3 regions of the Paenarthrobacter sp. NPDC089675 genome follow, and region 2 is predicted to be linked to each of the others. Evidence: riboswitches for the same ligand, from Rfam matches in the RefSeq annotation. Region 2 holds a riboswitch; each other region holds the start of a gene.

Region 1 (10,490 bases), 350 kb from region 2:
AAGAGGGTACCTGCCGAATGGAGGATCGCCAGTTGTTTTGGATCCGAAGCATCGAGGGTCCGGAGGTATTCGCCGTAGGAGACTTCACCGTCCCAGGGTTTGCCCAGGGCCTGGGTCTGCCGCTTGAAATGCAGCAGCGAACGGTCATCCGGTTCGGGCATGGTCCGGAGGATTCCCACTTTGCCATCGAGCATCAGGCGCGCCGCGGCTATCCCGGTCATCAGGGAGATCTGGGCGTTCCAGTCCTCCACGGGCAGCGACGGTGCCGCCACGATCTTGTAGCCGCCACCCCCGGTGGCCTGGACGATCTCCTGTTCGGGCATGTTCAGGCTGGCACCACCCCGCTTCCGTTCCAGTTCCACACGCTTGAGGCCCACTTCCTTCAGCAGTTGGAGCACGGGCAGTGCAGCACCGGAATCGATCTGTTCCTGGGCGCCCTTGTAGCTGAGCTTGGCACGGCTGCGGACCGCAGCCCGTGCAACGGACACCGACGTCACATCGGCGTTTGGGTCGAGCTGGAATTCCCAGACGAACGCGGCGCAGTCCTGGTCCGCGAGAAGGCTTCCGGCGTGTTCACTGATGATTTCCGGGTGGAGGGGAATCCGTCCGTCCGGGGCGTAGAAAGTCTGCCCCCGGTGCCTGGTTTCGGCATCCAGCGCACCGCCCGGCAGCACGAAGGACGGCACGTCAGCGATCGCGTACAGCACCCTGTAGCCCTCGCCCGAACGTTCGATGAAGAGGGCCTGGTCCAGGTCCGTGGAGGTTGCGGGATCGATGGTCACAAAAGGAACGTCCGTCAGGTCCCGGTCAGGCAGGCCATGGCGTTCAACCGCGTCGCGTGCCTCCGCCACGGCTTCTGCCGGGTAGTCGCCGGGCAGCTCCAGTTCGGTCCTGAGGGCAGCCAGTGAGGCTGCGAGCTGGTCGGAAGAATCGTCGACGTTGGGCGCTATCCGGTGATGTGACACGAAAGTCAGACTAGCCCCAAAACGGCGGATAGTCTTGAAGGATGGGCACCTCGACAACCGGCAGGGTTCCGCAGGACCAGCTCGCAGGCGGACTGCTCGGTGCGATGGCCTACGGCGAGTTGTCGGCCTTCGGAAGGTTGTCCGCCGACTCGCTGCTGGCACCGACGCTGGGTGAAAGGGCCATGCTGGCCAAGATCGCCGTAGGCGCCTTCGGCAACTATGCGGCCATCGGAGCCAGGCTGGGGGAGATGGGACTCGATCCCGAAGACGCCATGCTGCCCTTCCAACAGTCCTTCGACCATTTTCACGAGCGGACAGCTTCCGGGGACTGGTTCGAATCGGTCATGAAGGCCTACGTCATAGACACTGTTTCCGCCGATTCTTACCGCACCTTGGCCGGATTCCTCGACGCCGGAACGCAGCAGTTTGTCCGCCAGGTAGCCTCGGCGGACCATGCCACCGAGGCTCTCAGGGTTCTGCTGGCACGGGCGTTGCGGGACGATCCGCGCCTGGCTTCGCGCCTGGCCCTCTGGGGGCGCCGTCTCGTGGCGGAAGCTTTCACGCAGGCCCAAAGGGTAGGGCAAGAGCATCCCCAGCTTGGACCCGTCCTGCGGGGCGACGACGCCCGCGCCTCACTGCGGAGCATCACCGCCGAGCTTGCTGAACGGCACGCCAAAAGGATGTCGGGGCTGGGCCTCAGCGCCTAGCCTGTCCTGTTTGTCGTCCCGTTGTCCGGGGTTGCTCAGGCGGCATCCAGCGCCTCAAGCAGGGACTTGGCTGCCGCCGTCGGATCCGCCGCTTCGGTGATGGCGCGAACCACCACGATGCGGCTGGCGCCCGCCGCCACCACCTGGTCCACGTTGCTGTGGTCGATGCCCCCGATGGCGAACCAGGGGAGTTGCCTACCCGATCGCTTTACGGCTTCCGCGGCATATGTGACCAACTCCAATCCCACGGCCGCGCGGCCCGGTTTGGTGGGCGTAGCCCACAGTGGACCGACGCAGAAGTAGTCCAAACCATCCGGCACCCGGGAGGCCGCCAGCGCGGAATCCACTTGCTCGGGCGAATGGGTGGAAAGGCCGATCGCCGATTCCGCGAGCAGCTCCCTTGCAGAGGGCAGCGGCAGGTCCTTTTGACCCACATGGAACACCGGTGCCCCGGAAATACGCGCAATATCGGCCCGGTCATTGACGGCCCACAGCTTTCCGTGCCGGCTGGCCACCTTCCCCAGGACCTCGAGGAGTTCCAGTTCTTCTGCGGCTTCGAGGGACTTGTCACGGAGTTGGATGATATCCACGCCGCCCTCGAATGCCGCGTCGACGAAGTCTTCGAAATCACCCTGCCGCCGGCGGGCATCGGTGCACAAGTAGAGGCGGGCAGTGGAAAGGAGGTCAGGCTCAATCATGGAAACCAGAGTAGTTCCTCTAAACTGGGCACGTACTGCGGGAGCCGTGACGCACGTCTTTGTGACCGTCCGGCTGAGAGGGCTTCAGCGCCGACCGCTTGACCTGATCCGGTTAATACCGGCGTAGGGAAGGAAACCAATGGCAGAAGCCATCCAAGCAGACGTAGCCATCATCGGCGCAGGCGTAGTCGGCCTGGGCATAGCCCACCAAGTCCGCGTGTCCGGCCGCTCCGTGGTCCTCATCGATCCCCGCCCGGCCGGTGGAGCGACCTTTGCCGCCGCGGGCATGCTGGCACCCGTCAGTGAGCTGCACTACCAAGAGGAAGACCTCTTGGAGCTGATGCTTGAATCCTCAAAGTTGTGGCCCGCTTTCGTGCAGGGCCTTCCGGGGTCGGTGCCTGAGTCCGGGTACCGCACGACGTCGACACTTGCCGTGGGTGCCGACGCTGCCGACCGTAGGGCGCTCGCAGATCTCCGCTCTGCACAGTTGGCAGCGGGGCTGGACGTTGAGCCGTTGCTCCTTCGGCAGGCCCGGGAGCGTGAGCCGCTCCTCAGCCCGCAGATTTCCTGCGCGTTCGACATCCCGGCGGACCACCAGGTGGACCCCCGCAGGCTTGCCTCCCGTATCCTCGCCGGGCTCGGCGCACACACAAATGATGACGCGACCTGGGTTCCCGGTGCCCGCGAGGGATTCCACCTTGCCGAGCCGGCGAGCAGGCTCGTTTGGGACAACCAACGCGTGGTCGGCGCGGAGCTCGGTTCCGGGCAAGTGGTCATGGCCGCCGAGACGATCGTTGCAAACGGTCTTGGCGCCGCCGCTCTTGGCAGCCTTCCGGAGGGTTTGGAACTTCCTCTGCGGCCGGTCTACGGGGACATCCTGAGGTTGCGGGTCCCCGATGGCCTTCGGCCCCTCGTGACTTCGACTGTTCGCGGTATAGTTCGCGGGGTACCCGTGTACATCGTCCCGCGGGAGGACGGAACAGTGGTCATCGGAGCCACGCAACGCGAAGACGCGCTCTCATCCGGTTCCAACGCCGTATCGGCGGGCGGGGTCTACCAGCTCTTGCGCGACGCCCAGGTTTTGGTGCCGGCCGTCGCCGAGCTTGAGCTGCTGGAAGCCACGGCCCGGGCCAGGCCCGGAACGCCGGACAACGCTCCGCTCTTGGGCCGGGTGGCCGGGCTCGACGGCGACGTCCAGGGCCTCGTCATCGCAACCGGTTTCTTCCGGCACGGCGTCCTCCTAACCCCGGTCGCGGCCGCAATCGTGGGATCGCTGATCAGCGGCAGGGCAGAGGCCCGCTGGGCCCGATTCCGGCCGGACCGCTTCCAGAACACAGCCTCCGCCCGCCACTCCTCTTCAACCACCAACGTCCGCAGCAAGGAAACCGCATGAACATCAAACTCAACGGCGCCGACCACGCAGTCGCGGAGGGCGCCTCGGTCAGTACGCTCATCACGGCGGTCACCGGCCGCGACCTGGACCACCGGGGACAGGCTGCCGACGGCGGGAAGCTGGGTGTCGCCGTCGCCCGCAATTCCGAGGTAGTGCCCAGGAGCCAGTGGGCGGCCACGAGCCTGGCCGACGGCGATGAAGTGGAACTCGTAACCGCAGTGCAGGGAGGCTGAACCATGACCACCACCAACATCGAAGCACGGACCGACGCGCTGGTCATTGACGGTGTGGAACTCACCTCCCGGCTCATCATGGGGACCGGCGGAGCACCGAGCCTGGATGGCTTGGGCGCAGCCCTGGTGGCGTCTGGCACCGAACTCACCACGGTAGCCATGCGACGGTACTCACCGGCCGAGACCGGATCGCTGTTCCAACTGCTGGTGGACAACAACATCCGTGTGCTGCCGAACACTGCCGGCTGCTTCACGGCCAAGGACGCCATTCTTACGGCTGAACTGGCGCGGGAAGCACTGGAGACCGACTGGGTGAAACTGGAGGTCATCGCGGATGAACACACGCTCCTGCCCGATGCCGTGGAGCTCGTGGACGCCACGGAGCAACTGGTCAACCGGGGCTTCAAGGTCTTTGCCTACACCAACGACGATCCCGTCCTTGCCCTGCGGCTGGAGAACCTCGGCGCAACGGCCGTCATGCCGCTTGGCGCCCCGATCGGAACCGGCCTGGGCATCCTGAATCCGCACAACATCGAAGTAATTGTTTCCCGGGCCTCCGTGCCGGTGGTGTTGGATGCCGGGATCGGGACGGCGTCGGACGCAGCCCTTGCCATGGAACTTGGCTGCGACGCCGTCCTGCTGGCAACTGCCGTCACGAGGGCCCAAAACCCGGTGCAAATGGCCGAAGCGTTCCGCCACGCCGTCATCGGCGGCCGGTTTGCCAGGCAGGCAGGACGCATTCCGCGACGCGAGCATGCCCTCGCGTCTTCAGCTATGGAAGGCCGCGCCGAGTTCCTCTGACGTATGGCGCTTAACTAACTGCGATCACTGTTTAACTGACTGTGACCACTGCCCGGAAGGGCGGTGGTCACAGTTCTTTCTTTGCTTTTCAGGGTTGCAACCCGGCTGCTAGAGGCGGAGGGCCTTGGTGAGCTCCGCTGTATCCCGGGCAGTGCGCGTCCTGCCGAGGAATACCACCACCCCCGCTGCCGCTGCCGTCCCCAAAACGATGGGGAGAACCCAGGGGATCCAGGTAAGACCCGGCTGGTAACCCAGCCCTGCGGCGATGAACACTATCCAGCTCAAGGCGCCAACGCCCACCGATATGCCAGCGGGCAGGGCGATCCCGTACTTGCCGTGGCGCTTGTCGTTTGCCCACACCAGGAATCCAGTGGCGAGGGTCGCAAAAACCATCACGACGAGTGAAAGCACGGGAACTCCTTAGCGGCAGTTGGAAAGACGGGGTCAGAGTGCGCCGAAGCCGACGCGGCGAACTTCTTCGGCGCCGATTTCAACGTATCCAAGCACGCTGCCCGGAACGATTACCTGACGGCCTTTCTCGTCGGTCAGCCGCAGCTCGGAACCCTTGGAAAGTGCGTCCGAAACAATCTTGGCCACGGCCTCTGCGTCGAGGGCGGATTCGAGCACGATTTCACGGCCGACGTTCTGAATGCCGATCTTTACTTCCACAGCGAGGCCTCCAAGCCAATCAGGAATTTACGTTTGTCCTTTATTTCTAGCCTAGGACTCTTTGGGGAATCGACTGATTCCGCGCCAAGCTAAACGATAGATCAGATCGCTGGCCACATCGAGGTCGAGGTTTCCGTCCGTTTCGAGCCAGTAGCGGGCGCTGACCTGGGCCATTCCGGCCAGGCCGCGGCCCAGCAGTTGGGCTTCAAGCGGGGGCAGCTTGGTATCCTCGGCAATGACGTGGGCCACGGCATCGGCAAAGGTCTTGTTGAACGTTTCCAGCCGTGAACTGACATCGGGGTCGTTGATGAGGTCCGATTCGAAGACCAAGCGGTGAGCTTGGTCGTCGTCGGCGATGAACTTGTAGTAGGCCCGCATGACGGCCTTGACGCGCTCTTTGTTGTCCGTCGTGGAGTTCAGGGCGGTCAGCATCAGTTGGGTCAGGGCCGCGAGGTGGCTGTCCAGCAGGGCCATGTACAGCTCCCGCTTGGAGGGGAAGTGCTGGTACAGCACGGGCTTGCTCACGTGGGCCGTCTCGGCGATCTCGTCCATCGCGGCTCCGTGGAAGCCGTTGGAAACAAAGACTTCCAGTGCGGCATTGAGCAATTGTGCCCGGCGCTCGTCCCGCGGCAACCTTGCAGAACGGGTGGAACCGGTCCGTTCCTGTTTTGCTGGTGCCCCATTGTTTGCCCGTGCGCCGTCAGCCACAGTCTGCCGCCTTTCCTTTGCAGTTATGACCACTGTACCGGTGGGTAATATGACCGGGCGGCATCGGCAGGCATACATTGGGGTATGGCCTCAATTCTTGCTGCTAACCCCGCGCCTGCGGTCCTGCCGCCCCTCGTTGAACCTGCCGCCGGACTGACGCAGGAAGAGGTGGAACGGTACTCCCGGCATCTCATCATTCCCGAAATCGGTGCCGTGGGCCAACGCAGGCTCAAGAATGCGAAAGTCCTCGTCATCGGTGCCGGGGGCCTGGGGTCGCCGGCGCTGCTCTATTTGGCCGCTGCCGGGGTAGGTACCTTGGGCATCATCGACGACGACGTGGTGGACCTGAGCAATTTGCAGCGCCAGGTAATCCACGGAGTACAAGACGTTGGTACGCCCAAAATCGAGTCGGCCCGCAAGGCCATCGCCGAGCTCAATCCACTGGTCAACGTAGTCCTGCACAATGAGCGGCTGGACTCAACGAACGCGCTCGAACTGTTTGCGGACTATGACCTCATCCTCGATGGCGCAGACAATTTCGCCACCCGGTACCTGGTCAACGATGCCGCGGCCATCCTCGGCAAGCCCTACGTGTGGGGCTCGATCTTCCGGTTCGACGGGCAGGTGAGCGTCTTCTGGGCAGGACACGGACCCACCTATCGGGACCTCTATCCGGAAGCGCCGCCTGCAGGTTCCGTCCCCTCCTGCGGCGAGGGCGGCGTCTTCGGCATGCTGTGCGCGGCGGTCGGCTCGCTCATGGTGACCGAAGCCGTCAAGTTGATCACCGGCGTCGGGCGTTCATTGCTTGGCCGCGTGGCGCTCTTCGACGCGCTCGGCGGCAGCTGGCGGGAAATCAAGGTGTCCAAGGACCCGGAAGCGGAGCCCATCACCGAACTGACCGACTATGAGGCCTTCTGCGGCGTAACGCCTCCGGCGGCAGCGGACCAGGCCCACACCGTCAGCGCCAAGGAACTGGCACGCATGCTGGAAGAACGGGCAGCGGGGGAGCGGGACTTCGACCTTGTGGACGTCCGTGAGTCCGGGGAGCACAGCATCGTCAACATTGAGGGTTCAGTGCTGATCCCCCAAGGCCGGATCCTTTCGGGAGAGGCGTGGGTGGACTTGCCACAGAACCGCGATATCGTGTTCCACTGCAAGGCCGGCACACGCTCGGCCGCCGTCCTGGCCGCGGCGCAAAAGGCCGGGTACGACCGCGTTAGCCACCTCGACGGCGGCATCCTTGCCTGGGTACGGGAGATCGAACCGGAGAAGCCCGTCTACTGACCGTTGCGGCGTGCTACGGCGTCTGGGAAGCTCAAGCATGAGCGAAGAACAGACCATTACCCCGCAAGAACCCCTGGACTCCGGTTTCGGCCATTGGTCAACGGCCATGGAAGTCGTTTCCGGAATCGACCTGAACGGCCGCAACGCCATTGTGACCGGTGGCTACTCAGGACTGGGCCTGGAAACCGTGCGTGCTCTTGTCTCGGCCGGTGCCAACGTGACCGTCCCGGCGCGACGACTGGAACATGCCCGTGAAGTACTGGGGCAGGCGGGGTTGGCCGGGGTGGAAACAGCGGAGCTTGATCTCGCGGACCAGGCAAGCGTCAAGGACTTCGCTGCGTCGTTCCTGGCGGGGCACCCCACCTTGGACATCCTCATCAACAACGCAGCCATCATGGCCAGCCCCGAGCAACGGGTTGGGCCAGGATGGGAATCGCAGTTCGCCACCAACCACCTCGGCCACTACGCGCTGGCAAATCTGCTGTGGCCTGCCCTCGCGGCTTCCGGGAGTGCCCGCGTGGTGTCCCTGTCCTCCACCGGCCACAAGCTTTCCCCTGTCCGCTTTGAAGACGTCAACTTCGAACAGGGCTATGACAAATGGAAGGCGTACGGTCAGGCCAAGTCCGCCAACGCGCTCTTCGCAGTGGAACTGGACCGGCTTGGGCAATCGGCGGGGGTGCGCGCTTTCGCGGTCCACCCGGGAGGCATCATGACCGAGTTGCAGCGGCACCTGCCCAGGGAAGAAATGGTGGCCGCCGGATGGATGGATGCCGAAGGTAACCTGCGCGAGGGATTCAAGACGCCTGAGCAGGGCGCGGCAACGTCAGTATGGGCAGCGACGTCTCCTGCGTTGGCAGGAAAAGGAGGCGTCTATTGCGAGGACTGCGATATCGCGAGGCCTACTGATCCTGAATCGCCACTGGCCCGATACCAAGGTGTGGATGCGCACGCGGTCAACAGGGCAGATGCGCAAAGGCTGTGGGAGCTTTCCGCCGAAATGACGGGGGTGAACGCTTTCGCCTGAGGTATCAGGCGGTTTCGGAGCGGAGCTGCTGGTGGTCAACCGGGCATTCATTGGCGGCAGGTGCTGCCTGCGGCTGTTCAACCTCGATGCCGTACAGGGCTTCAAGGGCTGCGACGTACTCCTCCTGCTGCCCCTTGGCTGCCAGCTCGCGGGCGCGGACCGTGGGGATATGCAGGAGTTGCTTGACCATACGGCGGAGGGCGAACTCCACCTCTTCGGCAGCGGCGGTGCAGCCGTGCCGGGCGCGGACTTTTTCCATTTCCGAGTCCAGCACGTTCATGGTGTGCCGGCGGAGTGCGACGATGGCGGAATCCACGGACCGTGACTCGCGTTCGGATTCGAAGGACTTGGCAGCATCACTGACGATTGCGCTCGCTTGGGAGAGGGATTCCGCTTGCTCCTGTGGCGCGGCGAGTCGGACGGACTCGAGGGTCAGGAGCTCCACGCCCTCCAGTTCACTGACGGCGGGATCGAAGTCATGCGTCAGTGCCAGATCGATGGCGATCAGCGGTTTGCCGGAGCCTGCCCTGACCTTGCGGAGTTCATCTGCCTCAACCCGGGTGTCCGAACCGCTGCAGCCAATCATGACGTCGGCTGCGGCCACGGCAGCGGCGAGGGTATCGGCGTCGAGTGCTGTGCCCCCGCGCGTGGCGACGAAACCTTCAGCGCGCCCTGACGATGAGTAAACAGAAATGTCGGTGCAACCGCGCTCGCGCAGCAGCGACATGGTGGCGCCTGCGTAGGCACCGGTGCCAAAGACGACGACTTTCCTGCTGGACCAGTCATCGTTGTCCGAGAGGTCCGTAGCGAGGTCCAGTGCCACCGAAACGATGGACAAGCCCCGTGATCCGAGTGCTGTCTGGGCTCCCACATCCTTGGCAGTTTTGGAAGCTGCCTGGAAGAGCCGGACGAGACCGGAACTGGCAGTCCCTTCCTGCTGGGCCGTGATCAGGGCGCGACGGACCTGTCCCGCGATTTCACGCTCACCCACGACCGCCGAATCAAGGCCGGCGCTTACTGCGAAAAGGTGCCGGGTTACGTCGGGCCCCGAATGGGTATTGAGCGAGCGCGAGACGAGCTGTTCGCTCAGGCCGCTTGCTTCGCTGATCTGCGAGACAAACGCAGCACGGGCTGCTTCGACGTCCGCGCCGTTGGCTGTTTCACCGTAGATTTCATAGCGGTTGCAGGTGGCCAGGACCACGGCGCCGGAGACAACAGGAGATTCGGCAAGGGCGGCAGAGGCAAGCCCGGATGAACCGTTGCTCAACTGAGCGACGGTCTCGAGGTCGATGTCGGCGTGTGTAGCCACCAATGAGAAAAGAACCACAGCAACCCAATCATAGCTTTTTCGTAGCCCGGTAGAACAATGTGCCGTGGTGGCAATCCCCACGTGCCGCAGTGATTCCCGCCACCCCGCGTCCGTGCGTCCCTTGCGTGACGGCCTGTCGTTATCTTTTGCCCCGGATTTTCGGCACAATCGAAAGCATGACTTCTAGCGCGGCAGCATCCAACAATACGGCCATCAACGCTCCGGCGGGCAAGCTTGGCCCGGATCACCCGTTGATTGACGGACGTACGTCGGACTCGCCGCTCATCACCGCCTACCGCGGCGGCAAGCCTTCCCGCAGGCCCGTGTGGTTCATGCGGCAGGCCGGCCGGTCGTTGCCGGAGTACCTCAAGGTTCGCGAGGGCGTAGCCATGCTGGACTCATGCCTGCGGCCTGAACTGGCCGCGGAAATCACCCTCCAGCCGGTACGCCGCCACGATGTGGACGCCGGCATTTTCTTCTCGGACATCGTGATTCCACTCAAGCTGGCCGGCGTCGGAGTGGACATTGTCCCTGGCGTCGGGCCGGTCCTTGACAAGCCTGTGCGGACCGCGGCCGACGTCGCCGCTTTGCCTGAACTCACGTGGGAATCCCTCGAGCCCATCCGCGAGGCTGTTCGCCTGACCGTTGCGGAACTGGGCAAGACGCCGCTCATCGGCTTCGCCGGTGCGCCGTTCACGC
Region 2 (10,490 bases):
CCCGTGCGAACGGCAGCCGACGACGGCGGGCGGCCGGGCCTGCTCAGCTGTCCGCGTTGGTCGACCAGCCCGCCGGACCGGCGCTTCCGGCGTCGTACTCCTCCATCGGGACGTTGTTGTCCGCCCAAGCCTGCAGGACCGGCTCGATGATGCGCCAACAGTCTTCGGCCGTGTCGCCGCGCACGGACAACAACGGATCGCCGGTCAGTATGCCTTCCAGGACTTCACCGTAGGGAAGCAGGTCAGGCGCATTCAGTTCGGCAACCAGGCTGGCGCGGTCCAGGCTGAAGACGTCCCCTGGACCATTGACGTCCACGTCCAGTTCCAGGACGTCGGGTCCGAACCCGATGCGCAGTTGGTTGGGGGAGTCCACGCCGGTAAATCCAGTGGGCAGGTGCGGGACCGGGCGGAACGTGATGACCGCCTCCTTGCGCTTGCGGCCAAGCGCCTTCCCTGACCGGAGAATGAACGGGACGCCCTGCCACCTCCAGTTGTCCACGCTGACCTCCACCTCGGCGAGGGTTTCGGTATTGCGTGCGGGATCGACGCCCTCCTCGGCCGTGTAGTCCGGAACGGACCGCTCGCCCAGCGTGCCGGCGGTGTATCTCGCGCGCCGGGTAGTCTCCGTAAAGGGTGCCTTCACGTTGCTGGCACGCAGGACGGTGGCAATCGCGTCGCGGAGGTCCCGCTCATGGAGCGTGGCAGGGGCGTCCAGTGCGAGCAGGGCAAGGACGTGGACCAGGTGGCTTTGGATCATGTCCCGGAGGGCGCCCGCACTGTCGTAGTACCGCGCCCGGCCTTCAAGGGCGAGGTCTTCATCGAAGATGATTTCAACCTTTTCGACGTGGTTCCGGTTCCAGACCGGTTCCAGGAACCGGTTGGCAAAACGCAAGCCCAGGATGTTGAGTACGGTGGCTTTTCCGAGGAAGTGGTCAACCCGGTGGATGTGGTCCTCGGAAACCAGCGTGGCCAGCGTCCTGTTGAGTTCGTGGGCTGATTCCTGGCCGGAGCCGAATGGCTTTTCCATGACCAGCCGGGTTCCTGGCGGCAGTTGGTCGCGGCGCAGGACTTCGCAGGCCTTTTGGCTGACCTGTGGCGGAAGCGCGAAATAGATGGCCACCGGTCCCTCAAGCCGGGACAAGAGTTCGGCCAAAGGGCCATCCGCAGTGACGTCAACCTGGTGGTAGGCGGTTGAACCGGCGACGGCGGCCAGCGATTCCTTTCCGGCGGAGTCGGCCTTTGCGTCCGCAGCTGCGAAGGCCTCGTCCACCCGCGTCCGCCACTGTTCGGCAGTCCAGGAGTCCGAGCCTGCGCCGACGAGCCGCAGACCGGCAGCGCGTCCGCTCGCCAGCAGTCCCGCAAGGCCCGGGAGCAGCAACCTTCCTGTCAGGTCCCCGGACGCGCCGAGGATAAGCAACGTTTTCACAGTTGTTTTGTTGGTCACTGTGCCAGCATGCCATCTTGCCGACGCGACTTGGTACCCTAGATAGTCGAGTCCCCTGCTTGGCGTGTTTTTGGTTGACTTTTTAGTTGACTCAGTCCAGTTGGGGTCGAAACAGCTTTATTGGGGCAAGAAACGTCAGGACTCCGGCGGTCCGCATTGGCCGCCATCCGCAGACCATCGAAAGAAGTGCACGGCGCGTGTTCAATTCACTCTCTGACCGGTTGACAGCAACCTTCAAGAACCTCCGTGGCAAGGGCCGACTCTCCGAGGCGGACGTCGATGCCACCGTCCGGGAGATCCGCCGCGCCCTGCTGGATGCGGACGTAGCCGTGACAGTCGTCCGCGAATTCACTGCGCGGATCCGCGAGCGTGCCCTCGGCGCCGAGGTCTCGGGCGCGCTGAACCCGTCGCAGCAGATCGTGAAGATCGTCAACGAGGAACTCGTGGAGATCCTTGGCGGGGAAACCCGGCGTATCCGCCTGGCCAAGAACGGGCCCACCATCATCATGCTTGCCGGCCTCCAGGGCGCCGGAAAGACCACGCTCGCTGGAAAGCTGTCCAAGTGGCTCAAGGCCCAGGGTCACAGCCCCTTGCTGGTTGCTTGTGACCTGCAGCGCCCCAACGCCGTCACCCAGCTCCAAGTGGTTGGCCAGCGTGCCGGCGTTCCGGTGTTCGCTCCCCACCCAGGTGCGACCTCGGAGCTTGAGCACCCCGCCGGTGACCCGGTGGCCGTTGCCCAGGCTGGTGTAGCCGAGGCCCGCCAGAAGCTGCACGACGTCGTGATCGTGGACACCGCCGGCCGTCTTGGCGTCGACGCCGAGATGATGGACCAGGCCCGGCGCATCCGCCAAGCGATCATCCCCAACGAAGTCCTCTTCGTCATTGACGCCATGATCGGCCAGGACGCCGTGAACACGGCCATGGCCTTCGATGAAGGCGTCAACTTCACCGGCATCGTGCTGTCCAAGCTCGACGGCGACGCCCGCGGCGGTGCCGCGCTTTCGGTAGCGTCCGTCACGGGCAAGCCGGTCATGTTCGCCTCCACCGGTGAAGGCCTCGACGACTTCGAGCTTTTCCACCCGGACCGCATGGCCTCACGCATCCTGGACATGGGCGACGTCCTGACCTTGATCGAACAAGCTGAAAAGGCCTGGGACAAGGAAGAAGCCGCCCGGATGGCGAAGAAGTTCGCCGACCAGGAAGACTTCACCCTGGACGACTTCCTCGCCCAGATGCAGCAGATCCGCAACATGGGCTCCATGAAGAAGATGCTCATGATGATGCCCGGCGCCCAGAACATCCGCCAGCAGCTGGAGAACTTCGACGAGCGCGAGATCGACCGCGTTGAAGCAATCGTCCGTTCCATGACGCCGCACGAGCGGGTCGCGCCCAAGATCATCAACGGATCACGCCGCGCCCGTATCGCCAAGGGCTCGGGCGTGCACGTATCCGAAGTCAACGGACTCCTGGAGCGCTTCGCCCAAGCGCAGAAGATGATGAAGAAGCTGGCCCAGGGTGGCGGGATGCCGGGAATGCCCGGGATGCCTGGCCTCGGCGGCCCGGGCGGCGGACGCAAGGGTGGAAAGAACGCTCCCAAGAAGAAGGCCCGCTCGGGCAACCCGGCCAAGGCGGCGCAGGAACTCCGCGAGGCGGAGGCCAAGCGCGCGGCAGCAGCCTCTGCGCCCAAGGGTGCAGCTTTTGGCCAGGGTGCCGCGGATTTCGACCCCTCTTCGCTGAACCTTCCCAAGGGTTTCGACAAGTTCCTGGGTAAGTAGATACCCTTACTGGCCGGCGGGTCGCCACGGCGATCCCGCCGGCCGGTCAGCAGGGTTGTCAGTGCCGTGGAATAGGCTTATCCAATGCACAAGCAGCGCGTGGTTTTGGTCCATGGCCTGGACACCTTCGGTGCTGCGGCGTGGCCAAAACAGCACGGGCTGGCGTTGTCTTATGACGCACTTTTCCTGCGCCGCCACGGCTTTGATCCCGTGGCTGAGCCTGTGGAGTCCGACGTCGGAACGGACGTCGGGATCCTGCTGGACTCGCTTGCCTCGGCGGGCGGCGGGCACGTTGTCGCCCACGAACAGGGGGCTGTTTCGGCAATGCTGGCGGCAGTCGAACGTCCCGGCCTGGTTCATTCCCTGGTCCTGGTGGAACCTGCTTGTTTGTCCCTGACCGCGGAACTTCCAGCAACAGCGGCATACCGCACCCTCATGCAGCCGCTTTTCGATGTCCGGAAGCAGCTCAATGACGCCGACTACGAACGCGAATATTTCCGGCGCGCTTTCTCGGCTGCGACGGGAGGGCGTGACACTCCCGAGGCCCGGCGCTCGGCACGGAGGCTGCGGCTGCAGGCGCCGCCATGGGAAGCTCCCCTGGAGATCGTGCCCGGTGTCCCCACCCTTGTGCTGACGGGCGGATGGGAACCGCTCTACGAGGAAATCGCCGCTTACCTGCAGGAAACCGGCGCCCTCCACCGCATTGCGGCCGGAGGGCACCGGCCTCAGGATTCTGCCGAAGGTGACCGGTACATCCGTTCGTTCATTGCCGATGTTGCACGATCGATGTCAGTCCAGGCCTCTTGAGCTGCTGACCACCGGTTGCCCGGGGACAGAAGGCTCCGGCAGGTAGACCTTTCCGCCGGAGGCCAGGAACTCCTCGCTCTTTTCCCGCATTCCGCTGTACACGCCGGCGATGGCAGCCTGGACATCGGCCGAGCCGTACTCGTCCCGGATGTCCTGGCTGATGCGCATGGAGCAGAACTTTGGGCCGCACATTGAGCAGAAGTGGGCCGTCTTGGCCGGTTCCGCAGGGAGCGTTTCGTCGTGGAAAGACTCCGCGGTGACCGGATCCAGGGAAAGCGCGAATTGGTCCCTCCACCGGAACTCGAACCGGGCCTTGGACAAGGCATCATCCCGTTCGTTCGCGCCAGGGTGTCCTTTGGCAAGGTCCGCGGCGTGCGCGGCGATCTTGTAGGTGATCACGCCGGTTTTCACGTCGTCCTTGTTGGGCAGCCCAAGGTGTTCCTTCGGCGTGACATAGCAAAGCATCGCCGTGCCGTAGCGGGCGATCTCAGTGGCGCCGATGGCGGAGGTGATGTGGTCATAGCCGGGAGCGACGTCGGTAACCAGCGGTCCGAGGGTGTAGAAAGGGGCTCCCTTGCACAGTTCCTGTTGGCGTTCGACGTTCTCACGGACAAGGTGGAACGGAATATGCCCCGGACCCTCCACCATGACCTGCACGTCGTATTTCCAAGCGCGCTCGGTCAGCTCCGCCAGAGTATCGAGCTCGGCAAATTGTGCGGCGTCGTTGGCATCGGCCGTAGCGCCCGGGCGCAGGCCGTCTCCCAGGGAAAACGCGACGTCGTACCGGGCGAAGATTTCACAGAGCTCATCGAAGTGGGTGTAAAGGAAGTTCTCTTCGTGGTGGGCCAGGCACCACCCGGCCATGATGGAACCGCCGCGGGAGACGATGCCCGTGACGCGGTTGGCGGTGAGCGGCACATACCTCAGCAGCACTCCGGCGTGGATGGTCATGTAGTCCACGCCTTGTTCGCACTGCTCGATCACGGTGTCACGGAAGATCTCCCAGGTCAGCTTGTTGGCCTCGCCGTTGACCTTTTCCAAGGCCTGGTAGATGGGAACCGTGCCGATCGGAACAGGGGAGTTGCGGATGATCCATTCGCGGGTGGTGTGGATGTCGTCGCCGGTGGACAGGTCCATGACGGTGTCCGCCCCCCATTGGGTGGCCCACTGCAATTTGTCGACTTCCTCGGCGATGGAGCTGGTGACGGCCGAGTTTCCGATGTTGGCGTTGATCTTCACCAGGAACGCCTTGCCGATGATCATCGGCTCCGACTCGGGGTGGTTGATGTTGTTGGGGATGATCGCCCGCCCCGCGGCCACTTCGCTGCGGACCAGCTCAACGTCGCAGTTCTCACGCAGGGCCACGAACCGCATTTCGGGGGTCACCATGCCCTTCCGCGCGTAGTGCATTTGCGTGACTCGCTTGCCCTCGATGGCCCGGCGCGGGACGGGCTGCGCCCCCTTCCATTCTGCGGAGGCAGCGCCACGACGGACGGCGGATTTGCCGTCGTCGAGCAGGTTTCGCTCCCGGCCGGTGTATTCCTCGGTATCGCCGCGCTCCATGATCCACTTTTCCCGGAAAGGCTCGAGTCCCACTACGGGATCGCTCCCGGGTCCGGCGGTGCGGTACACCTGGAGTGGGTCATTGGCTTGGCCGTTGGGCGAGGACTCCAGCGCAATTTCGGTCACCGGCACACGGATGCCATGGACGGAATCTTCCAGCCAGGCCAACGAATGGGACTTCAGCGATTGCGTGACTGTCACCGGGTCGACTTCAGCAGGAACTTGCTGGTTTTGGGCAGGGCTGTGCTGTGTTTCTGTGGTGCTCAAGGATTACTCACTTCCTTCGCCGGCATTACCCGGACAGGTTCAACGGTCGCAGACTGCGTCAGTCCGATCTCAGCCCCTGCAGGGGCCCCCGTGTGGTCGTAGACGAAGCTACCACAGCCTTGCGGGTGGCCGCAGTCATGAGTCACCGGGCATGTGGGGGCACTCGACGGCGGACTAGGCTTCTGCCATGGCCAACATCATTGAATTCAGTGGTCCCGTGCTGGTGGCAGCCAATGAAGAACGGCAGGGGCTGTGGTCCGTGGACGGCCGGCTGACTTTCGTGCGTCCGCACGCTAAGCCGGACGCAGTGCTGGATGGCTGGGTCCTGCCCGGTTTTGTGGACGCCCATTGCCACATCGGCCTCGGTCCAGGTGGCCAAGTGGATGAGCCCACAACCCTCGGTCAGGCCCAGGCCGACCTCCGGGCGGGCACCCTGTTGATCCGGGATGCGGGGTCCCCAAGCGACACCCGTTGGGTGCAGCAGCGGCACGATCTTCCGCGGCTCATCCGTGCCGGTCGGCACATCGCGCGCAGTCGCCGCTACCTGCGTGGCCTCGGCCACGAGGTTGAGCCGGAGCAGCTGGTGGAAACGGTCCGCAAGGAGGCGCGCGACGGCGATGGCTGGGTCAAGCTGGTCGGTGACTGGATTGACCGCGGCCTCGGCGACCTTGCCCCTTCCTTCCCGGCGGCGGTAGTCAAAGATGCCATCGCAGCGGCCCACGACGAAGGGGCCCGGGTGACTGCACACTGCTTTGCCGAAGAGACCATGGACCAGATGCTCGACGCCGGCATCGACTGCATCGAACACGCCACGGGACTGCTGCCGCGGCACATTCCACGCTTGGTCGAACAAGGGGTGCCGATCGTCCCGACCCTGGTCAACATCGCCACCTTCCCGGACATTGCCGCGCAAGCCCGGCCCAAGTTCCCCGACTATGCCCGCCACATGACCGCGCTCTGGGAGCGGCGGCGCGAGCGCGTCCTTGAAGCGTTCGAGGCGGGGGTCTCCATCTACGCGGGAACCGACGCCGGCAGTGTGATCAAGCACGGCCGGATTGCTGACGAAATGCTGGAACTGCACGACGCCGGCCTGCCGCCGGCCGCTGTTCTCAACGCCGCCGCCTGGGACGCGCGCAAGTGGCTGGGAGCCGAGGGCATCAGCGAAGGCGGGAGTGCCGACGTCGTGCTGTGCAGGGACGATCCCAGACTGAACCTGGCCACGGTCGCCGAACTCAAGAACGTGGTTCTGCGGGGGAGGACCGTCGACTGGGAATAAATTGAAGCTTCAAGTAATTTGGTAAGGTAGAACGCGCCGAACGGCGGCCGCCTTAGTACCGGAGCATCGCATGAACACCACATCCAGCCAAGACTTGTTACCCGCCGAACTCACCATGGGCACTGTGATGCTCAAGGTTGGCGACATGAAGCTCATGAGTGACTACTACCAGCGGGCCCTGGGCCTGCAGGTGGTGGCTGAGCAGGATGGCGGCCTCTATCTGGGGCGCCTGGGCAAGCCGGTGGTGCACCTTGCGCCGGCTGCGGGTTTGCAGATCCCCGGCCGGGGCGAGGCGGGTCTCTTCCACACTGCGATCCTGTTCGAGGACCAGCCCTCTTTGGCAGCGACGATCGCCACGGCTGCCCAGTATGAGCCGCGCGCCTTCGTGGGCAGTGCCGACCACCTGGTGAGCGAGGCCTTCTACTTCACCGACCCCGAGGGCAACGGCATCGAGCTGTATTACGACAAGCCCCGCGAGGTCTGGCAGTGGGACGGAAAGAACGTAGTCATGGACAACGTGGCGCTCCCGCCCCAGGCGTATCTCCAGCAGTACCTGAGTGAGGCTGCCGTGACGGGACAGGCGCAGGCAGGTGCCGGGATCGGACATGTCCACTTGCAGGTGGGAGACGTAGCTACGGCCCAAAAGTTCTACGTGGAGACGCTCGGCTTCGAAAGGACTGCCGGTTGGCACGGGCAGGCCTTGTTCGTTTCCGCGGGTGGGTACCACCACCACATGGCCATGAACGTTTGGAACAGCCGTGGCGCCGGACCGCGCCGCGACACGCTGGGGCTGGGGGAGGTCCTGATCGAGTTACCCACCGGCGACGACGTCTCCGCCTTGGCGGACCGCCTCAAGGTGGCCGGGCTGCAAAGCCATCACACGGGCAAGGAACTGCGCTTCGAGGATCCCTGGCGCAACCAGTTGCGGGTTGCTGTCCGCTAGGCGAGCTTGCTGTGCGGGCGCCGGGCTGCGCTAGGCTGGCAGTGTTGGGTAAGGAGCAACGCGGTGCATGCCCGCTCCTGCGCAACGGAACGTGTCAGCACGACGGGACGGGATGACTTTCCATGGGCTTTGCCGAAATTTTTGTAGCCACCCACGACGAAGCACTTAAGCGGGCGGGAGCGTTGGAGCGCGGCGCCGAGGTGGCAGGTTCTGCTGTCCGGATCGAGGGCATCACCGACTTCGAGGTCGAGCAGCTTGGCGACCTCGCCGGGCAGGCCGTCCATGCTGCCGGGGCGGATTACGAACTCGCGTTGGTCGATGTAACCAGTGATGCCCTGCTGGGGGTTCCCGAGGCGATGGTCCGGGCACTGGCGGACCTGCTGAGCTACGAAAGCGAGGGCGAGGGCAACGTGCTTGATGACGTTGCCGCCGCTTGGGCGGAGCAGGACGACATGCCCTTTGGCGCTGCGGAATCGAAAGGCTATGTCCAGCAACTCGCGGCGCTGGCCGCGGACGTCGAGAACGCCGAGCGTACCGGCCTGTATGTCTGGTCGGTGTCCTGACTCCGGCTTGATGCCGCGAGTGTGGGCAATGCCACATGCCGTGTACGTGCCCAAGTCGTAATTGCGCAGCCCATCTGGCACAATGGACAGGTACTCGATCGGTGCGGCCCCTCTCTCCGTGCTCGTATCTTGTCCTTCGAACCCCCAAGTATGGCCCGCCCCACGGGTGCAGAACACAGGGTTCAACCCCGTTTCAGAAACAGGAGTGACCACAAAAGTGGCCGTAAAGATTCGCCTTAAGCGCTTCGGTAAGATGCGCGCACCGTACTACCGCATCGTCGTCATGGATGCCCGCGCCAAGCGCGATGGCCGTGCCATTGAAGAAATCGGCAAGTACCACCCCACCGAAGAGCCGTCGTACATCGAGGTCGCTTCCGAGCGTGCCCAGTACTGGCTTTCCGTTGGCGCCCAGCCCACCGAGCAGGTTGCTGCGATCCTCAAGATCACCGGTGACTGGCAGAAGTTCAAGGGCCTGCCTGGCCAGGAAGGCACCCTGAAGACCAAGGCTCCGAAGGAAGCTTTCGTGGCTCCGGAGAAGGGTTCCGTCATCATTCCGGAAGCCATCACCAAGAAGGCCAAGAAGGACGAAGCTCCGGCCGAGGCTGAAGCAGAGACCACCGAGGCTGAGTAAGTTGCTGGCAGAAGCGCTCGAGCACCTGGTCCGTGGGATCGTTGACAGCCCTGAGGATGTCAAGGTCAGTGCCAAGAACAACCGCCGCGGGGAATCCCTCGAGGTTCGCGTTCACCAGGACGACCTCGGTCGGGTCATCGGCCGCCAGGGACGCACCGCCCGCGCTTTGCGCACGGTGGTAGCAGCTTTGGCCGGTGGCGATCAGGTCAGGGTCGACGTCGTCGATACTGACCGTCGCCGGTAGCGCGCCCGGCATCATTTGCCTTAAATCCGGCCCCTTCACCGAATATGGTGGAGGGGCCGGATTGCTTTATTGAACATGCACACGCCGTGGCTGGACCGCGGACAAACCAGAATTCAGAGGAACCCATGCAGCTCCAGGTGGCAAGGATCGGCAAACCCCATGGCATCCGCGGCGAGGTCACGGTCCAGGTGCTTACTGATGCACCTGCCGAGCGCTTTGTTGCCGGAACCGAGTTCGTGGTGGAGCCCGCTTCTTCGGGGCCGCTGACCGTCCGGAGCGCACGGTGGAACAAAGACATCCTCCTGCTGGGCTTCGAGGAAGTCGCGGACCGCAACGCAGCGGAACTCATCCGTGGCGCGAAGCTCTTCATCGAGACGGAAGAACTCGACGACGACGGCGAGGAAGGCTGGTACGAGCACGAACTCGTCGGCCTTGAGGCGCGAGTGGGTGCCCAAGTAGTTGGCAAGGTTGCCGCTCTCAACACCATGCCCGCCCAGGACCTGTTGGTCATTGAAACCGAAGCCGGCAAGGAGATCCTCGTTCCCTTCGTCGATGAAATCGTCCCCGAGGTCAACGTCGAGGCAGGCTACATCCTGATCACTCCGCCGGCGGGCCTCTTCGAGCTCAACGACGAAGACGCCGGGGAATCCAGCGGGGAGACTCCTGCATGAGGATCGACGTCGTCAGTATCTTTCCGGAGTACCTTGCTCCGCTCGAACTGTCGCTTATCGGCAAGGCCCGGCAGGACGGCATCCTTCAGCTGAACGTCCACGACCTCCGATCCTTCACCACGGACAAGCACCGCACCGTTGACGACACGCCTTACGGCGGTGGCGCCGGCATGGTGATGAAGCCGGAGCCCTGGGCCCAGGCCCTCGAGGCTGTTTCCCAAGGCGGTGCCTCCAAGCCGGTACTCATCGTTCCATCCCCGGCGGGGGAGCGGTTCACCCAGGCGCTGGCCTATGAACTGGCGGAAG
Region 3 (10,490 bases), on a different contig from region 2:
CACATACCTGATCCTTGTGGCCGGCGTGTCCAACGCGTTCCTGACGGGCGACCTGTTCAACCTGTACGTCGGCTTTGAAATCCTCCTGACCGCCAGTTATGTCCTCATGACCCTGGGTGGTACCGGTCCCCGCATCCGCGCAGGCGTGACCTACGTGGTGGTGTCGGTGGTCTCTTCAGTACTGTTCCTGATCGCGATCGCCATGATCTACGGAGCCACGGGGACGATCACCATGGCGGACCTGGCCATCAAACTGGCCGAGCTGGACCAAGGGACGCAGAACCTCCTGCATGTGATGTTGCTGGTGGCGTTCGGCATCAAGGCGGCTGTTTTCCCGCTGTCCTTCTGGTTGCCTGACTCCTACCCGACCGCTCCTGCCCCCGTAACGGCAGTGTTCGCTGGCCTGCTGACCAAGGTGGGCGTGTACGCCATGGTCCGCACGGAGACGCTGCTGTTCCCCGGAGACACCCTCAATACGCCCTTGATGATTGTGGCGTTGCTGACCATGGTGGTGGGCATACTTGGTGCGTTGGCCCAGAGCGACATCAAGCGTTTGCTGTCGTTCACCCTGGTCAGCCACATCGGCTACATGGTCTTCGGGCTGGCCATGTCCTCCGTCACCGGCCTGGGCGCGGCGGTCTTCTACGTGGCGCACCACATCACGGTCCAGACCAGCTTGTTCCTGGTCACCGGCCTGATTGAACGTCGCGGTGGATCCTCGTCCATTGACCGGCTTGGTGGACTGGCCAAGCTTTCGCCCTTGCTGGCCCTGCTGTTCTTCGTCCCGGCCATGAACCTCGCGGGTATTCCGCCGTTCTCCGGATTCCTTGGGAAACTCGGACTTCTTCAGGCGGGCGTCGAGCTGGGAACCCCGCTGGCGATCATCCTGGTGGTGGGCGGCGTGGTCACCAGCCTCCTGACCCTGCTGGCCATCGCCCGGGTGTGGAACAGGGCTTTCTGGCGCAAGCCCGAGGACGCGGAGTTCCCCGACCCCGTCCTGAAGACGCCCGGCAACGTCGGCGTCCTTCCGCGGACCATGGTTGGTTCGACGGCGGCGCTGGTGGTTTTCGGCGTGGCCCTCACCGTCTTTGCCGGACCACTGTTCAAGCTGGCCGGCGGGTCTGCGGAGATCATGCTTGACCGTTCGGCCTATATCCACTCGGTCTTGGGAGACTCGGCGCAGGTTCCGGCTGCGGCCCAGCCAGGGGGTGCCAAATGAGCCGTAAGCCCATCTCGTTCCGCACTGAACTCCCGCTGCTGATCTGGCTGGTGATCGTATGGGGCGCGCTGTGGCGTGACTTCAGCCCCGGCAACCTTCTTTTTGGCGCCTTGATCGCTATCTTCGTGGCCAAGCTGTTCTACTTGCCTCCGGTGGAACTCAGCGGACGGTTCAATGTGTTCAGGGCTGTTCAGTTCGCCTTCGTTTTCCTGGGCAAGGTGGCCGCAGCGAGCTTCCATGTCCTCTACTTGGCCGTCGTGAAGGGGCCAAGGATGCGCAGCGCGATCGTCGCTGTTCCTTTGCGGAGCCACTCCGACCTGATGGTGACGGCGACAGGTCACGTCATCTCGCTCATTCCCGGCTCGCTGGTGGTGGAAGTGGACCGCTCAACCTCCACGCTCTACTTGCACGCGCTCAACATTTACGGGGAAGAGGACGTGCGGAAGATCCGCCAGGAGGTACAGAACATAGAGGCAGGCCTGATCCGGATCATGGGAACGCGGGTCGAAGTCGAAGCGCTCCGGGCCGAACCGGCACGAGTGGAAGGTGCAGCACTGTGAAAGAGCTTGTCCTGGTCATCACCGCTGTGGTGCTGAGCCTCGCGGCCGCCGGAGCAATCATCCGGATCGCCATCGGTCCGTCTCTGTTGGACCGCGTGCTGGCCTCCGACGTCCTGCTGGCAATCCTGGGAGCTGCCCTGGCAGTGGACATGGCCGTGAACCGGCATTTGAACAACCTGATGCTCTTGGTGGCACTGGCGGTCATTGGCTTCATCGGCTCGGTGACTGTTGCCCGCTTCGTGGCGGAGAGGAGGGCGAGGAGCAATGACTCCTGACGCGACCGGCGTTGATGCCGTCATAGATGCTGTAACTGCAGTGTTCCTGGTGGTCGGAGCCCTCATGTCCCTTGGAGCGGCAATCGGCTTGTTGCGGTTTCCCGACCTCATGAGCCGTATGCACGCAGCCACCAAGCCGCAGGTACTTGGCCTCTTCCTCATGCTTGCCGCCATCGGCCTTCAAATGCGCACGTGGTGGGTGTGGCCGGTGCTCCTGGTGGCCTGGATATTCCAGCTCCTTACGGCTCCAGTGGCTGCCCACATGGTTGGCCGCTCCGCCTACCGGACCAAGCACGGGCACCGTGAGTTGCTGACCACGGACGAGTTGGAAGCTGTTGTCCAGCGGGCAGCCGAGGAACACTCCGACCGGTAAGGGTTCCCCGCTAGACGATGTCCTGGGACTTGGCGAAACGGGCGATCGCGCGCTGCGTGCCACGGCTGGCCAGCACCTGGATGAGCGTGCTCACAAAGGCGGAGATCAAAGCGAAAGTCAGCGCCGAGCGCAGGCTCGTTTCCATGTCGTCGTTGCCCTTGGGCGGCTTGTTGCCCGTGGCTTTTTCCCAGCCCGCGTTGACCAGCTTGGTGCCGACGAAACCCGCGCCGAGGCTCACGCCCGCGCCCAGAAGCTTGAAGAAGAAGTTCATGCCCTCAGCCTAACCTCACGCGGCTGCCGGTTCCTGCCTAGCGGCGGGTTTCGCGCTCCTTCAGGAAAGCAGTAAGGGAACCCGGGGGAGCCAGTACGGGAACAACCTCATGGTCCGCGTGCCAGAGTGCCTCCACGGACTCAAATCCGGAGACCTCCTTGAGCAGGTAATACGTGGGTGGCATGAGCTTTAACCGGCCCTCGGCTTCCGCCGCGAGGATCCCGTCCACGGGCATCCAAAGGGACTGCCAGGCCTCCGTTGTCTGGTGCCGGGGTTGGGCGTCCGGAGCGGGCTTGGCGATATAGAAGAACGTATCGAAGCGCTTGGGCATGTCCACGGGAGTGATCCAGTTGGCCCAGGGCCTGAGTTCCGAGGCTTGGAGATCAAGCCCGGCTTCCTCCCGGACCTCCCGGATGGCTGCGGCGAGGACAGTCCCGGCACGGCTCTGCGGGGTTCCGGGATCGCCGTTCGCAAGGGAACTCAGCCGCCAATGCACTGCGTGACTGTCCAAAAGCCCGGCGGGGTAGTCCCACCCGTCTGCGTCCGCAGGATCCACCCGGCCGCCCGGGAAGACCACCATGCCGGCCGCGAAGTCCATGGTGGATACGCGGTGCTGGACGAACGCTTCGAGCCCGTCGGATGCATTCCGGAGCAGGATGACGCTTGCCGCCAGGCGGGGTTGTGCCACTGGGGTTTCTGAACCTGGAAGATCCGTCATGCTCCCATTCTCGCAGGCGGGCGTTGCGGGGCCCGGTTTGCGCCCTATGGTCGGGGGATAGCGCGTAGGGCGGGCCTCGCAACGGGTTTGTGACCAAGCACCTGCCCCGCAATCGACGGCAGGTGTAAACTGAACCACGCCCATAAGGGCGGATTGATAACGACAGGGGAGCGCCGCCGTCGAACCTGCAGGGATGCAGAGACGCGAGGGCGCTGAGAGTGCGGACAGCCGCAGACCCTCGAACCTGATCCGGTTAGTACCGGCGCAAGGGAGTCGAGCTTCTCAGAGTGTCCGGGACCGGACGGCGCAGGCCGGCCGGGGAATCCGGGGAGCACTTTCCCCTCCTGTAACCTCAGGAGGCAAAGAAATGACCACGGCAAGCGTGAAGAAGACCAGTTACAACTGGCGTGTTGTAGACATCGTGGTGGCAGCTTTGATCGCCATCGCCGGCGGCGTGATCTTCTGGGCCTGGTCCCAGGGCGCCGCAATCGTATCCATCCCGATGAACGCGGCCTACCCGCCCCTGACCGGCCTCATCGCCGGCGGCTGGATGATCCCCGCGGTCCTTGGCATGCTCATCATCCGCAAGCCCGGTGCCGCACTTTTCTGCGAGGCAGTGGCTGCGACGGGCGAGCTCATCATGGGCTCCCAGTACGGCACCACGGTGCTCATCTCCGGCATCCTGCAGGGCCTCGGAGCGGAACTGGTCTTCGCGGCGTTCCGTTACAAGAAGTTCAACCTTCCCACCTCGCTCCTGGCAGGTGCCGGTGCCGGCCTCTTCTGCGGCCTCAACGACTCGTTCCTCCCCTGGGGCTGGAACATCGCTTACGAAGCCGTCGACAAGCTGGCCTATATCGCGTTCTGCACGATTTCCGGTGCAATCATTGCTGGTGCCCTGTCCTGGGTGGCAACCCGCGGCCTGGCCACCACCGGCGTGCTGGGTTCGTTCGCCTCGCGGAAGGCCGCGTCGGAGCCCGTCTTCAACTGATGGCGGGGTCCACTGGGGTCCGGCCGGCTGCCATCTCCGCGGAAGGCTGGGGATGGCGGCATGCCGGCCGGTCCACGCCCGCCATCCAGGACCTTGACCTGCGCATCGAGCCGGGTGAACGGGTCCTGCTGCTGGGACCGTCGGGGGCGGGCAAGTCGACGCTCCTCCACGCCCTCGCGGGCGTCCTCGGGGACGAGGAAGACGATTCGGATGAGACGGGCTCGCTCCTGATTGACGGCGCGGCACCCCGCGAACAGCGCGGCCGTGCCGGTTTGATGCAGCAGGATCCTGAAACTCAGGTGGTTCTGTCCCGCGTTGGCGACGACGTCGCGTTCGGTGCCGAGAACCTCGCCGTCCCGCGGGAGGTGATTTGGGAGCGCGTGCATGAAGCGCTCGACGACGTCGGGTTACGCACCGCTGCCGGTGACGGCCTGGCGTTGGACCACCCGACGGCGGCACTCTCCGGCGGGCAAAAGCAGCGCCTCGCCCTCGCTGGGATCCTGGCGATGCGTCCCGGGCTCATCCTCCTGGACGAGCCGACGGCCAACCTGGACCCGGCAGGCGTCCTGGAAGTCCGGGATGCCGTAGGCCGCTGCCTGGACAAGACCGGCGCAACGTTGGTTGTGGTGGAGCACCGGGTGTCTGTGTGGCAGGACCTGGTGGACAGGATCGTGGTCCTGCAGCCCGGACATTCCCGCGGCGGTGTGCTGCTGGACGGGGCTCCGGACCAGGTCTTGGCCGAGGCCAGTACGATGCTCATCGAGGCCGGGGTGTGGGTGCCAGGATACGTTCCCCGGACACGCGCCAGGACAACTGCCCCCGAAGGGCCGGCGCAGCTCCTTCTTGCGGCCCAGGACCTTGCGGTCTCCCGCGAGAAGCCCCGGAAGAAGGGCTTCAAAACCATCCCGCCGATTCCTGTGCAAGCCGGAGTGAGTGCCCAGGTCCGGGCGGGTCGGGCATTGACCATTACCGGGCCCAACGGCGCCGGGAAGTCCACGTTCGCACTGACGATGGCCGGACTTCTGGCGCCGGTGGCAGGCCAGGTTTCTGCCGCCGTCGAACTTTCGGAAGGCGCCGGAATCGATCCCTTCAAGTGGAAAGCGGACCAACTGATCTCCCGCATCGGCACGGTGTTCCAGGAGCCAGAGCACCAGTTCGTCACCGGCAAGGTCCTGGATGAGCTCATGTTTGGTCCCAGGCACTTGGGCCATGGCGAAGAGCGCGTGGATGAGTTACTTGAGCGGCTGCGCCTGACCCATTTGGTGGATGCAAACCCGTACACACTGTCCGGCGGCGAGAAACGAAGGTTGTCCGTTGCCACCGTCCTTGCTGCGCACCCCAAGGTGCTGATCCTGGACGAGCCGACGTTCGGGCAGGATGCCAACACCTGGGCGGAACTGGCGTCGTTCCTTTCCGAGTTGCTCGACCAGGGAACAGCCGTGGTCTCGGTGACCCATGACCAGGAATTCAGTGCAGTCCTTGGTGGTACGGAATTGCGGCTTGCCCCGGTGAACACGGCTGAAAAGCAGGAAGCCGGTGCGGCATGAGGGACACTTTGGGCCTGAACGGCAACCACGCCCTGTTGACCCGGGCCAACCCCTTGGCGAAGTTCGTGGCTGTTTTCCTGATTTCGATGGTGCTGGCCCTCTCCATTGACTGGGTCTCGGCGTCGATCGCCCTCGTGGCCGAACTTGCCTTGTTTCCGCTCGCCGGATTGACGATCCGGCTCCTGTGGGTCCGCGCATGGCCACTCATCGTCGCGGCAGCGATCGGCGGCTGGAGTACAGCGATCGTCGCACCGGACAGCGGCGCTGTACTGCTCGACGTCGGACTCTGGTCTATCAGCGACGGTTCCCTCCAGCTGGGGCTCGGTTTCATGCTGCGCGGTTTGGCGATCGCCTTGCCGGCAATCCTGCTGATGACGTGCACCGACCCTACGGACTTGGCCGACGCGCTGGCGCAGAAGGCCAGGCTGCCGCACCGCTTTGTGCTGGGTTCCCTGGCTGCCATGCGACTGGTGGGCTTGATGGCGGAGGAATGGCAGACCATCGGCATGGCCCGCCGGGCCCGGGGCGTGGGTTCCCAGGGCAGCCCGTGGCAGCGTGCGAAGGCCACGCTCGGACAGAGTTTTGGGCTCCTTGTCCAAGCCGTCCGCAGGGCTTCCCGGCTGGCCGTAACCATGGAAGCCCGCGGCTTCGGCGGCGGCAAACGTACTTGGGCACGCGAATCCACGTACTCCCTGCTGGACGTGTGGGTCCTGCTGGGAGGTGTGCTGATTGCAGCCGCTGCAGTACTGACGGCCGTGGGCGCCGGGACGTGGACTTTTGTCTGGCGCTAGTGCCGTTGGGTGACCGTTGGCACTGGTCCGGCCGGCGGTGCGTGCGGGCACCCCGGCGGCGAGTGCGGGCGCCCCGCCGGTGAGTGCCGGCGTCGAAACTCCATATCGCACGGATCGGGTATGGTGTGACCTTTACCGCTGAAACGGCGATATGTGCGTCACTTCTAGCTCATTTGTGATATTTCTTGGGTATGACGCAGCAACCCACCGCCGAACACGTAGGCCTCCTGCTCCGCAACGCCCGCAACGAAAAGGGCTGGACGCAGGGTCAGCTGGCGTCTGAGCTGGGAACCAGCCAGAGCGCCGTCGCACGCATGGAACAGGGAAAGCAAAACCTGAGCCTCCGCATGATCGAACGGCTGGAGGCGATCTTTGGGCGATCAATCGTCAAAGTCGGCCGGCCCCAAATGACCCACCTCCGCGTAGAGGGCGGCCGTACCCTCTCCGGTGAAGTCGATGTCAACAGCAGCAAGAACGCCGGAGTCGCGCTTCTCTGTGCCAGCTTGATCAACCGCGGCACCACCACCCTCCGTCGGCTGGCGCGGATCGAGGAAGTCAACCGGATCGTGGAGGTACTGACCTCCATTGGCGTGGAATGCACTTGGCTCAACGGCAACGATCTCCGTATCCGCCGTCCGCAGGAGCTGGACCTGGGCACCATGGACGTGGACGCTGCACGCCGCACCCGCAGCGTCATCATGCTCCTTGGCCCCCTCCTGGACGAGACCAGCGAATACCAACTGCCCTACGCCGGCGGGTGCGATCTCGGAACCCGCACCGTGGAACCGCACATGCAGGCGCTGCGCGAGTTCGGCTTGACCGTTGAAGCGAAGTCCGGTTTCTATTCCGTGGCTGCTCCGCCGGCCGACGGACACGACCGTTCTTTCGTCCTCACCGAGCGCGGCGATACCGTCACGGAAAACGCCATCATGGCCGCTGCCCACCGTGAGGGCACCACGGTGATCCGCAACGCCAGCCCCAATTACATGGTCCAGGACCTCTGCTTCTACCTGCAGGGCCTCGGCGTGGGAATCGAAGGCGTGGGTACCACTACGCTGAGGATTACGGGGCGATCCAGCATCGACGTGGACATCGAGTACTTCCCGTCCGAGGACCCCATCGAGGCCATGTCCCTCATCACGGCAGGCATCGTGACGAACTCCGAGGTCACCATCCGGCGGGTACCCATCGAGTTCATGGAGATCGAGCTCGCGACCCTCCAGCAGATGGGCCAGAAGCTTGAGATTTCAGGCGAATACATGGCACGCAACGGCCGGACCCGCTTGGTGGACGTGACCACCAAGCCCTCGGAGCTCAAGGCGCCCCAGGACAAGATCCACCCCATGCCGTTCCCGGGCCTGAACATCGACAACCTGCCGTTCTTCGCCGTGATCGCCGCCAACGCCGAGGGCCAGACCATGATCCACGACTGGGTCTACGAGAACAGGGCAATCTACTTGACGGAGCTCAACAAGCTCGGTGCCCAAGTGCAGCTCCTTGACCCGCACCGCATCTATGTCAACGGACCCACCAAGTGGCGCGCCGCTGAGATCGGCTGCCCACCGGCGCTTCGTCCTGCGGCCTGCCTGCTCCTGGCGATGCTCGCGGCCCGGGGGACGTCCGAGCTCCGCAACATTTACGTGATTGAGCGCGGCTATGAGGATCTGGCCGAGCGGCTCAACACCATCGGCGCGAAGGTTGAGTACTTCCAGGACTGAGCACTGGGAGATTTTGTCGGATCATTCTGCGCTGGCCCCTTGCTTGGCCCGCCAGTCGTGGGTTCGCCGGGGCCTCCGGCCGAATGATCCGGCAAAATTTCTGCCTAGCACCGTCTGGCGCTCCTGATCCGAGCCAGCATTCCCCGGATTTCCGCCACCACATGGTCAGGCGTGTTCCAGATCTGCTCCGGGGCGTAGCTCAGGACGTGGTAGCCAAGCGCTTGGGCAGCGTTGAGCCGGGCCATGTCCTTCCGCCAGGCTTGCCGGGAACTGTGGAACTGGTAGCCATTCACTTCCACAATCAGGCGTTCGTCGATCAGGACATCGACGCGGCCTACGCCTTCTATGCGGACTTGGCGCCTGAAGGTCAGACCCTCGGATTCGAAAAGGAGCCGTGCACTGATCTCCGGAAGTGATTCGGAGAGCCCGTCCGCCATGTCCAATAGTTTCCGCGCAGTGCCGAAGTATTTGGCCCCCAGTTCGCTGCGCAACGCTTCCCGCGGCACACCGAACATTGACATCGCTGACTGGGCAACGGCGATGGCGTCCTCCGTGGAGAGGCAGGTCAGAGCGTGCAGGACCGTGTCTTCCACCGAAGCCAAAGGCACTTGGGACTCGGTGCCGAACCGCAACCCGCTGTGCCGTACGAATCCACGGCCCCTGCTGTGCTTGGTCGCCAAGTGAAGTTTGGTCGGTTTGTTCCTCAGCCATAGCCCGTAGCGGGTTGCTGCGCTTGCGCACGTGAGGTGGCTGTTGTTGCAAAGTGCTGCCAGGAAGTCGGGGTCCGCGGCGGGGATGGCCCAAAGACCGTGCTTCGGTTGATAGGCGCCGGCGTCAGCGAGTTTGCGAAGGTCGTTTGGGCGGAAACCACGAGCGCGGAGCAGCCCCACCTTGGCCACCCCGCCCACCGACGTGAGGAACTCCAGCGCATCCATGCCTACAGTCAGCCCGATTCCTTGGCAACCCGGGCCCTGCAGGGAACCGTATGTGTATAACGGGTCTGAATCTTGCCGGATCATTCTGCGTTGGCCTCTTGCTGGGCCCGCCAATCGTGGGTTCGTCTGGGCTCGGGTCCGAATGATCCGGCAAATTTCCGCCGCGGCCAGGACTGAGCGGGGCAGAATGGAGCATGCGCACATTTGGGGTAGAGGAAGAGCTGCTCATCGTCGATCCTGTGACGGGCCAGCCCCTGGCCCTCGCGGATGCGTTGCTCAACGGTTCTGATCGCGGGACGGGTGCGGCCGGCAACACCGGCTTGAGCCACGAACTCAAACTCGAGCAGATCGAAACCCAGACGCGACCCTCCCACGGTTACGCCGAGCTGCTTCACCAGATCCGGCGGGGCCGCGCAATGGCCGACGACGCCGCCCGCAAACACGGCGCCCGGATTGCCGCGCTGGCGACGTCGCCCTTGGCTTCTCCCACACACACCACCCCGGATCCGCGCTACGCCGAGATGCTGGAGCGCTTCGGGCTCACCGCCCACGAGCAGCTGACCTGCGGCTTCCACGTGCACACTTCGGTGGAATCGCCGGAGGAGGGCGTGGTGGTGCTGGACCACATCCGGGACAAGCTCGCAGTCCTGACTGCCATCAGCGCCAACTCCCCTTACTGGCGCGGGCAGCCCACAGGATTCGACAGCTACCGCACCCAGGCCTGGAACCGTTGGCCCACGTCCGGCCCGTCTGCGGTGTTCGGTTCGCTGACGTCCTATCGGCGCATGGTGAGCCGGCTCCTGGACACAGGGGTGCTCCTGGATGAGGGCATGATCTATTTCGATGCCCGGATTTCCCGCGCGCACCCCACGGTGGAAGTGCGCGTTGCCGATGTTTGCCTGCGCTCTGAGGACGCCGCATTGATTGCGGTTTTGGTTCGGGCGTTGGTGGAAACGGCCACGCGGGAAATGTTCGACGGCGTGGAACCCTCCTCAGTGCCCACGGCGCTGCTTCGCATGGCGAGTTTCCAGGCCAGCAACATGGGCCTGCGGGGGGATCTCCTGGACTTCGGCGACTTCCGTCCGCAGCCTGCCG

What was found. A riboswitch is a leader RNA that binds a small molecule or an ion and turns the genes downstream of it on or off. The one in region 2 is predicted to bind thiamine pyrophosphate.
Region 1: another riboswitch for thiamine pyrophosphate. It lies ahead of thiO (glycine oxidase ThiO); the one in region 2 lies ahead of thiC (phosphomethylpyrimidine synthase ThiC).
Region 3: another riboswitch for thiamine pyrophosphate. It lies ahead of ACIPY2_RS17860 (ECF transporter S component); the one in region 2 lies ahead of thiC (phosphomethylpyrimidine synthase ThiC).

What each region holds. Positions count from the first base shown of each region.
Region 1 is NZ_JBIVHM010000001.1:265,826-276,315, forward strand. Features, by position in the region: gene ACIPY2_RS01325 (RNB domain-containing ribonuclease) at 1-965, opposite strand, end outside; gene ACIPY2_RS01330 (ferritin-like fold-containing protein) at 1,007-1,672, shown strand; gene thiE (thiamine phosphate synthase) at 1,708-2,370, opposite strand; TPP riboswitch at 2,398-2,517, shown strand; gene thiO (glycine oxidase ThiO) at 2,510-3,763, shown strand; gene thiS (sulfur carrier protein ThiS) at 3,760-3,996, shown strand; gene ACIPY2_RS01350 (thiazole synthase) at 4,000-4,797, shown strand; gene ACIPY2_RS01355 (hypothetical protein) at 4,906-5,208, opposite strand; gene ACIPY2_RS01360 (DUF3107 domain-containing protein) at 5,242-5,466, opposite strand; gene ACIPY2_RS01365 (TetR/AcrR family transcriptional regulator) at 5,518-6,174, opposite strand; gene moeB (molybdopterin-synthase adenylyltransferase MoeB) at 6,259-7,458, shown strand; gene ACIPY2_RS01375 (SDR family NAD(P)-dependent oxidoreductase) at 7,496-8,482, shown strand; gene ACIPY2_RS01380 (glutamyl-tRNA reductase) at 8,487-9,809, opposite strand; gene hemE (uroporphyrinogen decarboxylase) at 9,968-10,490, shown strand, end outside.
Region 2 is NZ_JBIVHM010000001.1:613,798-624,287, forward strand. Features, by position in the region: gene ACIPY2_RS02875 (glucose-6-phosphate dehydrogenase) at 44-1,444, opposite strand; gene ffh (signal recognition particle protein) at 1,642-3,219, shown strand; gene ACIPY2_RS02885 (alpha/beta fold hydrolase) at 3,304-4,026, shown strand; gene thiC (phosphomethylpyrimidine synthase ThiC) at 4,009-5,856, opposite strand; TPP riboswitch at 5,851-5,958, opposite strand; gene ACIPY2_RS02895 (amidohydrolase family protein) at 6,044-7,132, shown strand; gene ACIPY2_RS02900 (VOC family protein) at 7,203-8,075, shown strand; gene ACIPY2_RS02905 (hypothetical protein) at 8,198-8,638, shown strand; gene rpsP (30S ribosomal protein S16) at 8,856-9,269, shown strand; gene ACIPY2_RS02915 (RNA-binding protein) at 9,271-9,513, shown strand; gene rimM (ribosome maturation factor RimM) at 9,639-10,184, shown strand; gene trmD (tRNA (guanosine(37)-N1)-methyltransferase TrmD) at 10,181-10,490, shown strand, end outside.
Region 3 is NZ_JBIVHM010000009.1:86,595-97,084, reverse strand. Features, by position in the region: gene ACIPY2_RS17890 (Na+/H+ antiporter subunit D) at 1-1,219, shown strand, start outside; gene ACIPY2_RS17885 (Na+/H+ antiporter subunit E) at 1,216-1,779, shown strand; gene ACIPY2_RS17880 (monovalent cation/H+ antiporter complex subunit F) at 1,776-2,054, shown strand; gene mnhG (monovalent cation/H(+) antiporter subunit G) at 2,044-2,427, shown strand; gene ACIPY2_RS17870 (DUF4235 domain-containing protein) at 2,438-2,698, opposite strand; gene ACIPY2_RS17865 (NUDIX hydrolase) at 2,736-3,416, opposite strand; TPP riboswitch at 3,571-3,705, shown strand; gene ACIPY2_RS17860 (ECF transporter S component) at 3,784-4,404, shown strand; gene ACIPY2_RS17855 (ABC transporter ATP-binding protein) at 4,404-5,951, shown strand; gene ACIPY2_RS17850 (energy-coupling factor transporter transmembrane component T family protein) at 5,948-6,742, shown strand; gene ACIPY2_RS17845 (UDP-N-acetylglucosamine 1-carboxyvinyltransferase) at 6,934-8,460, shown strand; gene ACIPY2_RS17840 (endonuclease domain-containing protein) at 8,565-9,395, opposite strand; gene ACIPY2_RS17835 (glutamate--cysteine ligase) at 9,590-10,490, shown strand, end outside.